2 linked regions of the Pseudobacteroides sp. genome follow. Each later gene encodes a partner of the first gene's protein in a complex. Links are inferred from orthologs where the notes say so. Each region holds a gene or a part of one and is shown in the gene's direction. Other genes may lie near its edges. The genes, in order: prmC and prfA.

Region 1 (9,875 bases):
ACTTTTGATAAAGAAGGAACCTATGAGTGTGACAGGTTTTATAGCTAGTGAGTAGGAATGTAGAAAGTGTGATATATTGAGTAACGCATACATGAACTCAATACAGCAGTCATCCATATACGGGAATTTGTGTGTATGTTGAGTAATTCCGTATATATATAAATTCAATACAGTTAATTGCAGTGGAAACACTCAAAGTATAAAGTTCCGTGTACAGTAACTTGAAAATTAATTTGACTTAAGTAAAGAACTCCATATATCAGTCTCAAAACTGATGCGGAGGTATAATAATGAATGTTATCAACTGTATTTTGAAGTATACTACTGCTGCTTTACTAAATAGGAACAATATTAATTTTTTTGAAAATTGTAATAATACTAGGTTGTCCTCCTATAAACTGTACTATAGGGGGAACGATTACAATGTATAAGAAAAATAAACTTAAAATAAAAATTGTTTCTTCTGAAAGTGCCAGTAAGTTTTTAGAGGAAATACTTATTAAGAATATTGCAAAACAGATATTTGAAAAACCTGAGTTTCAAAGAATGTTAATAGACCTTGAAAAATGTGAAAAAGCCATGTAGGTTGCGATGTAAGTGAATATAATAGGATTTTTAAAGGGGTATATTGAATATACTCCTTTTGTATTTTATAATAATTATTAAATGGAACGTAGTACTTAGTATATGGAATGCAAAGTGAAGAAGGTGTCATATGAGAGTAGCATGCTATTGTCGAGTTTCTACAAAGAAAAAAGAACAGTTGGAGAGCCTTGAAAACCAAATAAAGTTTTTTAATGACTTGGTAAATAGTCATCCAAACTATGAACTTTTTCATATATATTATGACGAAGGTATCTCTGGAAAAGCAATGACAAAGAGAGATGATTTCTTGAGAATGATGGACGAAGCAAGGAAAGGGTCATTCGAAGCGATACTTGTCAAGGATATTACAAGATTTAGTAGAAACACTGTTGACTTTCTTGTTTCTATAAGGGAATTAAAATTAAGAGGTATTAATGTAATATTCGTAAGTTATGGACAAGAAACATTAAAAGAAGAAACTGAACTTAACCTTACTATGCAGATAGCATTTGCACAAGAAGAGTCCGCAAGATTATCAAGAAAGGTAAAGTTTGGAAAAGCACTTGCTGCAAAAGATGGAATAGTACCTAATTTTGTATTTGGTTTTGATAGGATTGATAAACATACTCTAGTTCCTAATCAGATTGAGGTAGGTGTAGTACAAAAAATATTTGATTTATATGTTAATGAAAGTTGGGGCACAGCCAGAATAGCTGGACACCTAAATGATTGTAATATACGTACAAAAAAGAACAAGAAAAATAAATGGTCTCAAGTTGTTATTACGCAAATACTAAGAAATGCTGTTTATATTGGAAAAATAGTTAATCACAAAAGTGAGGTTGCTGACTATATAACAGGCAAAAGAAAACGATACTCAAATGAAGAATATATTACTGTTGAAAAACCTGAGATAAGAATTATATCTGATGAGCTATTTTATCGAGCACAGGAAATACTTGAAAGCAGAAAAGAATCATTTAATTTAATGAATAAACGTGATAGTGTTAAATATCCATTGTCTAACTTAATTAAATGTTCAGAGTGTGGTTATAGTTTCAGAAGATGTCAAAGGAAGTATTCAGCAGAAGGTAAGACATATAAATGGTGGACATGTAGTATTCGGAATGCGAGAGGGGTTAATGCCTGCATCAACAATATAGTAGTAGATGAAGACGAATTACATAATGCTTTACTACAGTTTCTAAATCAATTTTTAATTAATAAACCAAAGACTATCAAAGCAATAAGCAAAGAGATTAAGAATTTAATTATTCAACATAATAAGAATACTATAGCTGAAAAGGATAATAAGCAAATACAAGCTGAGATTACTCGCCTAAATAAAGAAATAGAGAAGAATAAAGAAATGTATAAGAAAGACATAATAGGAATTGACGAATTGAAATATGAAGTATCAACACTAACAGAAAAATTAAATCAATTAAAATTAGCACAAGGTACATCAAGGACAATGTTTAAACTGTCGGTAGATATTGATAGTTTAGTAACAAGTTATATGTCTAAGGTTGAACACATATGTTTAAGTGAAGCATTGGACAACTCATTCTTAAAACAAATTATAGAAAGGATAACAGTGTATCCTGATGGTGTACTAAAAATAGTTTTAAAAGTAGACAATAAGAATAATCTAAACGTTGAAGTTCCTTTAGAGATATATGAAATTCCATTAGATGATATAGTTCCAATGACGAATGACGGCACACAAAGATGTTACCGAACGACTTGTTCTGGTAAATCATAACCTTGCAAATGATGTCAGGATCATTCTTGAGGAAAACAAAGCCGAAAGGCATATAAGAGGCGGTCAGGCAACAAAATCAAAATACAGGCAGGAAGATAAAAAGGATGAATAAAAGCCTGATATCAGGCTTTTTATCTTATACATTAATTTTTTCTCACAGAATTTTTTCCTAATTATTCAATCATTCCTCAAAAAATATTGCAATATTAAAATAGTGTGATAATATTAATATGAAATTATATTGAAAGGGAGATGCATTTTGTTTGGTTTCGGACAAGATATAGGTATTGACCTGGGGACAGCAAGCGTTTTGGTTTACATAAAGGGCAAGGGTATTGTACTGAAAGAACCTTCCGTTGTTGCAATAGATAAAAACACAAACAGGCTTCTTGCAGTTGGTGAAGACGCTAGAAAAATGCTCGGCAGGACACCGGGTAATATTGTTGCCATAAGACCCTTGAGAGAGGGTGTAATCTCTGATTATGACATAACTGAGAGAATGCTGAAATATTTTATAAATAAAGTATGCGGTAACAAGGCTTTTAAGCTGTTTAAGCCAAGAATAATGGTTTGCGTTCCCAGCGGGGTCACAGAAGTAGAAAAAAGAGCTGTTATAGATGCAGCGATGCAAGCCGGTGCCAGAAAGACATATCTTATAGAGGAGCCCATAGCTGCAGCGATAGGGGCTGGCATAGACATTGCAAAAGCATGTGGGAGTATGGTAGTAGATATTGGCGGCGGTACCACAGATATCGCAGTAATATCCCTTGGCGGAACTGTTGTAAGCTCATCTATAAAGATTGCCGGCGACAAATTTGATGAGGCAATAGTAAGATACATGCGCAAAAAGCATAACATTATGATTGGAGAGCGTACTGCAGAAGAGCTTAAAATCCATGTTGGTACGGTTTACCCAAGGGTGCAGGAAGTGACAATGGATATCAGAGGACGTAATCTCATATCAGGGCTTCCAAAAACAATAACCATTACATCAACTGAGATTATGGAAGCACTTGAGGAGCCTATTTCAAGTGTTGTGGAAGCGGTTCACTCTGTCCTCGAAAGGACACCCCCTGAATTGGCTGCAGATATTAGTGACAGAGGGATAGTAATGACGGGTGGAGGCAGTCTCATATACGGGTTGGACAAGCTATTGCAGGAAAAAACAGGTATCAATGTTCTCATAGCAGATGATGCAATCTCATGTGTTGCATTAGGTACAGGAAAGGCTTTGGACAACTTCGAAGCAATAGAAGAAAGTGCAAATGCAGAAAGTAAGGCATTAAGGAGATAAGATTTATAGCAATTAGCTTTCTAGACATTAATAAATGGAATTATAATATATAGATATGGTAGAGTTTATTATAATTTAGGAAAATAATGCTTGCACAAGTTTTATTTTTATGTTAAAATGTTTTTTGTCTCTTTGAGTTCAACAGACCAATGATGATCACAATGAATATTATCATATAAAGTTATATGCGAAAGAAGGTGAATATAATGAAGGAAGGAATTCATCCAAAATATGAGCAGGCTGCAGTAAAATGTGCGTGCGGAGAAACATTCACAACAGGTTCAACTAAGGGAAGTCTTCATGTTGAAATTTGTTCAAAATGCCATCCTTTTTTTACTGGTAAACAAAAGCTCATCGATACTGGTGGACGTGTTGACAAGTTTAAGAAAAAGTTTGGAATTGTTGATAAAGCTTAATTTATGTTTGAAAAAACTTTATAAACATGTTAAACTAAGGCTGAGATATATTTTTCAGCCTTTTATTTTTATGGGCAAAATTAACTTTAGAAATATACAGAGATATATTTATTACCGGAGGTCATAATGAAAAAAACCAGTATAGGCGGAGAAGCCCTCATCGAAGGCGTTATGATGAGAGGCCCTGATGATATTGCAATAGCAATAAGAAAATCAGACGGAGAAATAATTATAGATAAAAAACCTCTAAAAACACTTGCGAAAAAGCACAGTTTTTTTAAGCTTCCAATAATCCGCGGAGCCGTTGGCATGTTGGAATCTATGATTATAGGAATGAGGGCTCTTTTGTATTCCGCAGAGTTTGTAGAAGTTGAAGAAGAGGGCGGAAAAGAAGCAAAACCGTCAAAGGTTGACGCTTTCTTTGAGAAGATATTTGGCGACAAGTTTTTTGACGTTGTTATTTACTTTTCAGTATTCATATCAATGATATTTGTTATTGGACTTTTTATGCTGCTGCCAAGCTTTTTGGCGGGTCTGCTGCATTTCAACAAGGATACTACCTCGGGCCTTATTGGTCTTCACCTTTTTGAAGGTGTTATAAGGATAGTTCTGTTTGTAGGGTATATCGCACTGATATCCAACATGAAGGATATCAAAAGGGTTTTCCAGTATCACGGTGCAGAGCATAAAACAATTCATTGCTACGAAAGCGGACAAGAACTTACTGTTGAAAACGTAAAAAAATTCACAACAAGGCATCCTCGATGCGGTACCGCCTTCATGTTTGTAGTAATGATAGTAAGTATAATAGTTTTCTCATTTACAGGTTGGGGCACACTTTTATGGAGAGTGCTGTCAAGAATAATCCTTATTCCTTTGGTTGCAGGCCTCTCATACGAGGTTATAAAGTTTGCAGGCAGAAGTGATTCAAGGTTTATGGCCATTGTAAGTGCTCCAGGCCTTGCACTTCAGAAGTTCACCACAAGAGAGCCTGATGATCAACAAATCGAAGTGGCCATCACAGCATTAAAAAATGTTTTAGTTGAGGATTCTGATGCAGATAAATGGTAATATTACGTTAAAAGAATTATTTGATATAGGAATAACCAGCTTGAAGAAAGCTGCTAATAAAGCCCCGGTTTTTGAAGCCGGGGTTATGCTTTGCAATTTGCTTAAAATGGACAGGGCCTTTTTGTATTCAAGAGGGGACCAGATAATAAGCCCTGACGTATCCGCAAAATATCTTGAGTGTATTAAAAGAAGGTCGGAAGGATACCCACTCCAATATATAACGGGGCACCAGGAGTTTATGTCACTAGACTTTAAGGTTACTGAAGATGTGCTTATCCCTAGGCAGGATACTGAAATACTGGTGGAAACGGTGATTGAGCACGCCGAAAAAACTCCTGATAAAAACTTAAGAATCCTTGATATTGGCACAGGTTCAGGGTGTATAGCAATAAGCCTTGCATACTATATAAAAAACTGTCTTGTTACAGCTTTGGATATATCACCAGATGCACTTGAAACAGCCAGATATAATGCACAAGCCAATGGCGTAAAGGATAAGATTGCTTTTGTGGAGATAGATATTCTTAGTAACGACACAAATGTCTTAAAGGGTTTTTGCCCCTCCGAGCCGCAAATTGAAACTTCTCACTGCTTTGATATTATAGTTTCCAATCCGCCCTACATCCCTTCAATTGAAATATCTTTACTTCAAAAGGAAGTTCGGGATTATGAACCCAAAAATGCATTGGACGGCGGTGAGGACGGTCTGGACTTTTACAGAGAAATAATAAAGAAGAGCAGCTCACTGTTGCCAAAAGGAGGGCTTTTAGCCTTTGAAACAGGTTATAATCAAGCCCTTGCTGTTAAAGCACTTATGGGTGAAATGTCCTCTAATGTGACAATATATAATGATTTGTCCGGTATAGCCAGGGTAGTTGCCGGTGTCCGGGACAATTAGAGGGCCAGTTAGAATTGGCCCTTATTCATTCCAAAACCTAACAGCACCTGAATCCTGAAGCTTTTTAAGTATTATAATTGAAACAGGACCCACAAACATTCCTATAATTCCAAAAAAGCTTAATCCAACATACATTGCAATAAGCGTAACCAGCGGATGCAGTCCAATCTGATCACCAATGATCTTAGGTTCAAGTATTTGCCTTATCAAGACGCCTAGAACATATATTATCGAAAGCCCCACCACCATTCTGTAATCTCCTATAATAGCGTTCCAGGCTATCCACGGAACCATCACTACTCCTGTCCCAAGAATGGGCACAGCGTCGGAAAGGCCTGCAATAAAACCCATTAGAAGGGCATATGGTGCACCTAGGATGGTAAGTCCTATGCTGACCTCTGCAAATGTAATGAACATAAGTATAAGCAGTGCTCTTACATAGCCAAAAAGTGCAGTAAAAGTTCCTGACTTTACGTCAAGAAAATTGTTTCTCCAGCTTTCGGGAAACTGCTTGCTGAAAAATTCATATATCTTCTTCCTGTCACTACTTACAAAGTATGCAGACAAAATAGATACAATCAAAAATACCGTCAGCTTTGGTATTGATGAAATAGTGTTAATTAGGTACGTAACTATTGAGGAGATTATCTCCTGTACCCTTGGTGCCAGGCTGTTCACATTTTCGTTTATGGCACCGGAAATCCCTGGTGGAAGCTTGTTGTAAATGGTCTCCAATCTTTTTAAATAGTCGTTTATCTGATCGGATGTGTTATTAACATAATTTGTTACATTGTCCTTAAATATCAGAAGCTCATTATAAATTTTCACAAGACCGATAGTTAGCAGCACCCCTATAACCACGATTGTAAAGAGCAGGGAAATAAGTGCTGAAATCCTCCTTGGAAGCTTCATCTTTTTTTCCATGAGCTTTATCAGCGGCTCATTTATTAATGCTAAGAGTATTCCTATAACAAAAGGGGCAAAAAAAGGTATCAGGTAAGTAACAGATATATAAACAATACCTAAAAATATTACTATAAATAATAGTTTTAATGCACTTTTATAGTACTTTTGCACAATGTTATGCATATTTTAATATTACCCTTCGAAAATTTTTTGATTCAACATCGATAAAACTTTGCTGAATAACTAAAGTATAGTTTTGAATTGGCGATAAGCTTATACAATATTATAATATAGTATATTATAAAAGGCACTAGCATTTTTTATAAACTGACATTTATTTTTATTCCTAAAAGCAACATTGACTTAATTTATTCAAATAAAATATAATTTTATTTATATGTGGCTCTGCAATTCTCAATTTAAAAAGACAGGGTGATTGCCTATGGTTTTTATAGATATTATGGATATTGCCGGAACAGCGGCTTTTGCCATATCTGGTATACTGATGGGAATTAAAAGCAAGCTTGATTTCTTCGGCCTGTTTGTGCTTGGAGTCTTTACCGCTTGCGGTGGAGGGCTTATAAGAGATGTCATACTTAATAGGGGCATGCCGGTGCTTTTTACAGACTCAAAATATATGACAACCATAGTAATTTCCACCATACTAACATGCTTACTTTATAGGTTTATAACCAGACTTTCCACCTTCATACAAATTTTTGATGCACTGGGACTTGGCACCTTTACCATACTCACTGCTTATCAATGTATACTTCTGAAAGTGCCCCTTATAGGGATAATATTCATTTCTGTTTTAACAGGAGTAGGGGGCGGCATAGTACGAGATATTATGGTAAATGAAGTTCCATTAATATTTAGGGGTGAAATATATGCATTAGCTTCTATTATTGGTGCTTTTTCGTTTTATATCCTGTATAATAATCTGGATAGCATAATAAATTTGTATCTATGCATCCTTATTGTTTTTGCTGTTAGAATCATATCAATGTATTTTAATATTAACCTGCCTGTGCTAAAAACAGACGGCAAGCTATTTCAAAACGGCAAATCATAAGGAAACGAAGGAGGACCTTATGGAAATAAAAGTTTTAAAAAATATAATGCATGCAAATCAGCAGATCGCTGAAGACAACAGAAAGTCATTCAGCGAAAAACATATTACAGTCATAAATGTTATGGCATCCCCAGGTGCCGGCAAGACCAGCACAATTTTGAAGATTATTGATACACTTAAAGACAAGGTAGGTCTTGGGGTAATTGAGGGTGATATAGCCTCAAGCATTGATGCAGAAAAAGTCGACGCTCTTGGGATTCCGGTCATACAAATAAATACCGGAGGCGGTTGCCATCTTGATGCAAATATGATAAAGACAGTTATGCCTGACCTTAAAATTCAAGATAATTCTATTGTTTTTATAGAAAATGTAGGTAACCTTGTATGCCCTTCAACCTTTGACCTTGGAGAAAGCATTAAAATGGTCATAGCCAGCGTTCCTGAAGGCCATGACAAGCCCTTTAAGTATACTTCCATGTTTGAAGCTGCTGATATAATTGTCCTCAATAAGACCGATCTAATGCCATATATTGATTTTGATAAAGACATGTTCTATAAAGGAGTACAAGCCTTGAGCCAGAAAGCCACTGTAATAGAAGTATCGTGCAGGACAGGCGAGGGTGTTGACTCGCTGGTTGACTGGTTAATAGAAAGGCATAACAGTGCATCTTAGTACCGTGGTTTACGTTTTTATAAAAATGACATTCTGGCAGCCAGAATGTCATTTTTGATTTATGGTCCCTATGCATTATGAAGGCCTGACTCGCAGGCTCCCAAAAAGTTGATCATGCATTCTTTAGTCCCCATAATATTTTTATGTCAACCTTTCCCAACATATAACAAAACCGCCTACCATTCCGGTAAGCGGCTTTTCATGGTGTGCCCAAGAGGATTCGAACCTCCGGCCTGCGGTTTAGGAAACCGACGCTCTATCCTGCTGAGCTATGGGCACATGAGATAAAAATTAAGACTTATATATTATACAAGATTACTAAAAAATTTTCAAGCATTATTTTATGTTATTATTATCCAATAAGCTCATTTCGATCTGGACATGGACAAGATCACCAAGTGATTTTGTAACTTTGATCGTGGATTTCCTAGCTAGACATCAAAAAATACACGATGATAAACCGTGTATTTTCATTATTTTTTGAATTTAATAAGCTTATTTAGTCTTTCTCTTTCCAGATGTTTCATCCAAACCTTCTTCTTCATCTTCAAAAGTCATTTCTTTACATTCATTCCATTCAGGTGAACATACCATCATATGAAACGCCTCCTCTCATATTGTTTGTTAAATAATATATACCCAATGTTAAATTTCATAAACAAATATTTAAAATTTATTTCTTTACGCAGCAAAAAACCCCACAACCGTTAGATTGTGAGGTTTGGAGCTGGTGGACGGAATCGAACCCCCGACCTGCTGATTACAAGTCAGCTGCTCTACCTGCTGAGCTACACCAGCATATTTGCTTGTATAACAGTTTATTTCGATTTAAAAACCTTGCATAAACCGCTGACACTATGATAGTATAGCAGGTGAATAATAATGTGTCAACACTTTTTTCAAAGAAATTTAATCCACTTTCTAAAATTCACTGAAATCTGACAAAAGGAGCAAATATATTATGAGAAGCAATGAATTACAACAAAAACACAGTAAAGTATTGGGGTTTTTATCCACTCTCATGCCTGCTGCAATATTTCTTTTAATATTAAACTGGCTTTTTAACATAACACCGCTTCAAAAGCTTCAGGGTATGCCGTTATTAATGTCTCTACCATCTTTATTAGGTTTTATTCTTGCCGGCATTTCACTTAAAAGATCCCTTGGTAGAACAGGCAAGCTTGGAATGGTG
Region 2 (4,961 bases), on another replicon or contig:
GTGATATAAATTGTATCAAAGACACCTTGATCAGGAGGGATTAAAACTATGCCAAATAATGAAGAAAAATTACTTATACTTAAAATGCTGGAAGAAGGAAAAATTTCAAGTGAGGAAGCTGCCAAGCTTTTGGAAGCTTTAGAAGGTTCCGGTTCAGGAAGCGGTCGTGAGGAAGGCTCAAATAAGCAGCACAGACAGGTCAATTTTCAATTTGAGGTTGAAAAAGTTAAAGAAAAAATGCAGGATTGGAAAAAAGAGTTTAAACAAAACATTAAAGGCTACAAAGAAGGTGAATTTGATAAAACGGTTGAGGACTTTGTTGATAAGGCTGAGAAGCTTGGTAAGAATTTGGCAGCTACAACCTACGGTGTTCTTGATAAAATGGTAGATTTCGTAGGCAGTTTTATAGATACAAATGCTTTTAATGTATTCGGCAGCTACAAGGTAGAAGACAGATCCTTCGAGTGGATTGCAACAGAAGGAATGGATATAGATATTGAGGGTACAAACGGCAGTATAATTGTAAAGAAGCATGATGACAATAAAATAATTGTAAAATCCAAGGTAAGAAGTCCTCAGAACAATGCGGATGAAATTCTCGGGCTTATACAAGATGACTGCAAATTCTCCATTAAAATAAATAAAGCAATGAATGTAAGTGTAACACATGAGATATATATTCCGGCAATTAAGTTTAAAAGTATGAAATTTACTACAACTAACGGTAAAATATACGTAGAGGATACAATTTCACAGGATTTCCAGTGCAGCACCAAGAATGCCCATATAGAGATAATGGGAGTAAATAGTGACAATATAAAGCTGAGCACCAAAAATGCAAGAATCCAGGCAAGTTATCTTATATCAAAGGTAATAGAGATTGATACAACCAACGCAACTCTTGATATAAAGCACATAAAGGCAGAAAAAATCAAAGCATTATCCACCAATGGCAGACTTTTGGCTGAAAATATAAAAAATCCCGATGGTATTAAAGTTATTGATATATACTTCAAAACATCAAATGCATGGATTAAAATCAATATGAATGATATGAACAGTAATGGCTATAAAGTTAAGGCACAGACCTCCAACGGCGGAATTAACCTTTTGATACCACAGATTATTTATAATAACCTTGGAAAACAAGGCTTAGGCGGGGCTACTGTTGAGGCGGAGAGTGTAAACTTTAATGAGGCGGAGCATAAGGTTTATATAACAGCAGAAACTGCAAACGGCTATATAGAAATTGTAAAATAGCATACTTAAGTTTCATTGATTATCACTTAAGGCAAGGCGAACTACACTTTAGAGGGTAGGAGACCTTGTCTTTTTATACGTATGAATAAGGATTGATTAATTGCTTTTATGCAAAATCTGTGGATAATATTTTAAAATTATGTTATAATAATTCACCGTGGATTGAAATTTTTGATTATTGAGGTGCAAAATGTTTGATAAACTTCAAGCTGCTGAGGATAGATTTGAAGAAATAAATCATAAGCTCAGTGATCCTTCTGTTATAGGCAATCAGGAAGAGTACAGAAGGTATATGAAAGAGCATTCCGAACTGTCGGAGATTGTTGAGAAATACAGGGAATATAAAAAAGTGAGCAAGGATATTGCCGATGCTAGAGAACTTCTTCAAGACAAGCTTGATGCTGACTTCAGGGAGATGGTTCAGGCAGAGTTCAAAGAGTCTGAGGATAAGTTGGAAGTTATAAAAAGGGAACTTAAAATATTACTGATTCCAAAGGACCCAAATGATGACAGAAGTGTTATTGTTGAAATAAGAGGTGGAGCAGGCGGGGAAGAGGCTGCATTGTTTGCTCAGGTCCTTTTCAGAATGTATACAAGGTATGCTGAAAGTAAAAGATGGAAGGTAGAAATTTTAGATTCAAATCCAACCGAGCTTGGCGGATTCAAGGAAGTTGTATTTTCAATTGAAGCAAAAGGGGCATACAGCCGTCTCAAATTTGAAAGTGGTGTACACAGGGTTCAAAGGGTTCCCTCCACTGAAGCCAGCGGCAGGATACATACATCTACAATCACCGTTGCTGTATTGCCGGAAGTTGATGATGTTGAGGTGGATATCAATCCTGCTGACCTGCAGATTGATACTTACAGGGCAGGTGGTGCCGGTGGTCAGCATATCAACAAAACTGAATCGGCCATAAGGATTACCCATATTCCTACAGGTTTGGTAGTGACCTGTCAGGATGAGCGTTCCCAGCATAAAAACAAGGACAAGGCTATGAAGGTTTTAAGATCAAAGCTTTATGATATTGCAGAGGAACAAAAGAACTCAGAGGTTGCCCAGGCAAGAAAGAGTCAGGTTGGAACAGGTGACAGGAGCGAGAGGATTAGGACATATAATTATCCCCAGGGAAGGGTTACAGATCATAGAATAGGTCTTACCTTATATAAGCTAGAGAGCATTGTTGAGGGAGATATTGATGAGATAATCGACGCTCTTATTACTACAGATCAGTCAGAGAAGCTTGGAAGCGGAGCTATGGATGACGAGGATTAAAAGGTTGCCAAATCGCAATGGATTTTGATATAAAATAGCTATATATATAATTTTAAGCTCACCAATTGAATAAGAATTAATATGCAGATTGCAAACCAGCCTGCAAATAATTATTCTTAACATTGGAGTGAGTTTATGGATTTGTTATTAAAAGTATCATTAATAGGCCTTATCTCGGGGATTGCAGGAACAGGTGCCGGGGGATTAATGGCTTTTTTTATTAAAGATATATCCAACCGGACACTTGGCTTTATTATAGAGTTTTCATCAGGCCTTATGACGGCAGTTGTTTGTTTTGAGCTTCTGCCTGAGGCTTTCGGCTTTGGGGGGATATATCTTACGTTTGCAGGCGTAATAGCAGGGATATTGACTATAATTGCAGTTGAGGAATTTATTAACAGTTCAGATTACATAAAAAAGAGTTATAAAAACTCAAGTTTATTAAAGACGGGCATACTAACAGCAATAGGGTTGGCACTGCACAATTTTCCTGAAGGGATCGCAGTAGGTTCAGGATTTGGGGCTTCTGTAGAGTTGGGAATCGCCATAACTTTTGTGATATTGGTTCATGACATTCCTGAGGGGATCGCAATGGCACTACCTATGAAGCTTGGAGGACTAAGTAAATTTAAAGCATTTTTTTACACTGCATTGACAGGGGTACCAATGGGCATCGGAGCCTTTATAGGTGCGTTCCTCGGAGGTATATCCAAAGATCTCATTGGAGCATGCCTGGGGTTTGCGGGCGGATGTATGATTTATATAGTTCTGGGTGAGTTGATACCCCAGTCAAAAAGTTTGTACAAAGGCAGGCTGCCTGTTATAGGGAATATATTGGGTCTTATATGTGGTATAATTGTGTCTGTAAATTAATTCTTCCACTAAAGACGGATTAAAGGAGCAGAGATTTGAAAACAATTATAAAGAGTATTGATAAAAACAATATTGATATTAAAGATATTGATGAAGCGGCTTCCATATTGAGGGAGGGCGGGCTTGTCGCGTTTCCTACCGAAACGGTTTATGGATTGGGAGCAAAGGCACTTGACCATAAGGCAGTAGGCAAAATATTTAGTGCAAAGGGAAGGCCATCTGACAATCCACTTATTGTGCATGTTTCAGACGTGGATATGGTCAAGGGCCTTGTTAAGGAAATACCAAGATTGGCACTTAAATTGATGGAAGAATTTTGGCCGGGGCCATTAACCTTGATTATGGAAAAATCAAGCTCCGTTCCTGAAATTATTACGGCAGGGCTTAATACGGTGGCGGTAAGGATGCCGGCACATCCTATAGCCTTGAAGGTTATCGAGAGATCGGGGGTTCCTGTTGCTGCACCAAGTGCAAATATTTCAGGAAGACCAAGCCCGACAGAGGCTGTACATGTAATTGAAGACCTTATGGAAAAGGTTGAAATGATTATTGATGGGGGCAGCTCTCAAATAGGCCTTGAGTCAACGGTTCTGGATGTTACGGTTAGCCCACCCATGATTTTGAGGCCGGGTGGAGTGACGTTGGAGCAGCTTAAGGAGTTTGTGGGGGAAGTTGATATTGACAAGGCAATTCTAGCAAACTATCAGGATGATGTTAAACCGAAATCACCTGGGATGAAATATACTCATTATTCGCCGAAGGCAGATGTTATCATAATTGAAGGAAATATAAAAGCTTGTGTAGAAAAGATCAGAGAACTGGCTGAGGATTATGTTAAAAAGGGTGTAGCTGTAGGTATACTGGCTACCGAGCAAACTAAAGAGAGATATACTATAGGAATAGTTAAATCTTTAGGGGACAGGGAAAGGCCGGACACCATTGCTTCCAATCTGTTTAAAGGGCTAAGGTGCCTTGATAATGAGGGCGTTGGCGTAATACTTGCTGAGGCAGTGGAATACGGGGGAGTTGGACTTGCAGTCATGAACAGGATGAAAAAAGCAGCCGGTTATAATATTGTTAAAGTATGATTAGTATAGAGGTGATAATGTGAAGCATATTTTGTTTGTATGTACAGGCAATACCTGCAGAAGCAGTATGGCAGAAGGCCTATTTAGAAGTCAACTGGAAAAGGATCCGGTGCTTAGTGATAAACTAACAGTTGAGTCAGCCGGCGTTAATGCATTTGATGGAGATATGGCCAGCACCAATTCAATAAAGGTTTTGAATGAAAGATTTGACATTGATATTAGTGGACACAGGGCAAAGCTGATAAATAAACACTTGGTTAATAAAGCGGATATTATTCTGACAATGACTGCTGGCCATAGGGATTCTTTGGTTTACAATTTTCCTGAAGCCAAGGATAAGACTTATACAATAAAGGAATTTGTGAGACTCAACCTAAAGGGTATGAATAATGGAGGAAATTTGGATATAAAGGATCCTTACGGAGGTTCTAAGGAGATTTATGAAAAGTGTGCCGAGGAAATACTTT

What was found.
Region 2: the proteins of prmC (region 1) and prfA are in contact, whole or in part, in a crystal structure (PDB 2B3T), measured with the Escherichia coli proteins. The link is inferred for Pseudobacteroides sp. from one-to-one orthologs.

What each region holds. Positions count from the first base shown.
Region 1 is NZ_DATCTU010000033.1:85,675-95,549, reverse strand. What follows is about bases 4,091-7,071. They hold prmC (peptide chain release factor N(5)-glutamine methyltransferase), read left to right. Parts: upstream 4,091-5,114; coding sequence 5,115-6,029; downstream 6,030-7,071. Other genes in these bases: ytvI (sporulation integral membrane protein YtvI), read right to left, coding at 6,051-7,071; VIO64_RS05930 (DUF1385 domain-containing protein), read left to right, coding at 4,187-5,131. In the rest of the region: VIO64_RS05955 (hypothetical protein), read left to right, coding at 424-585; VIO64_RS05950 (recombinase family protein), read left to right, coding at 716-2,350; VIO64_RS05940 (rod shape-determining protein), read left to right, coding at 2,610-3,644; rpmE (50S ribosomal protein L31), read left to right, coding at 3,851-4,060; more of ytvI, read right to left, coding at 7,072-7,118; VIO64_RS05915 (trimeric intracellular cation channel family protein), read left to right, coding at 7,378-8,010; hydrogenase nickel incorporation protein HypB, read left to right, coding at 8,030-8,683; VIO64_RS05895 (hypothetical protein), read left to right, coding at 9,645-9,875. UniProt on the Escherichia coli protein: Methylates the class 1 translation termination release factors RF1/PrfA and RF2/PrfB on the glutamine residue of the universally conserved GGQ motif, i.e. on 'Gln-235' in RF1 and on 'Gln-252' in RF2.
Region 2 is NZ_DATCTU010000117.1:20,801-25,761, reverse strand. Bases 611-3,491 are described here. They hold prfA (peptide chain release factor 1), read left to right. Parts: upstream 611-1,450; coding sequence 1,451-2,533; downstream 2,534-3,491. Other genes in these bases: VIO64_RS19200 (L-threonylcarbamoyladenylate synthase), read left to right, coding at 3,442-3,491; VIO64_RS19205 (ZIP family metal transporter), read left to right, coding at 2,669-3,406; VIO64_RS19215 (DUF4097 family beta strand repeat-containing protein), read left to right, coding at 611-1,260. Outside these bases: more of VIO64_RS19215, read left to right, coding at 49-610; more of VIO64_RS19200, read left to right, coding at 3,492-4,494; VIO64_RS19195 (low molecular weight protein arginine phosphatase), read left to right, coding at 4,514-4,961. UniProt on the Escherichia coli protein: Peptide chain release factor 1 directs the termination of translation in response to the peptide chain termination codons UAG and UAA.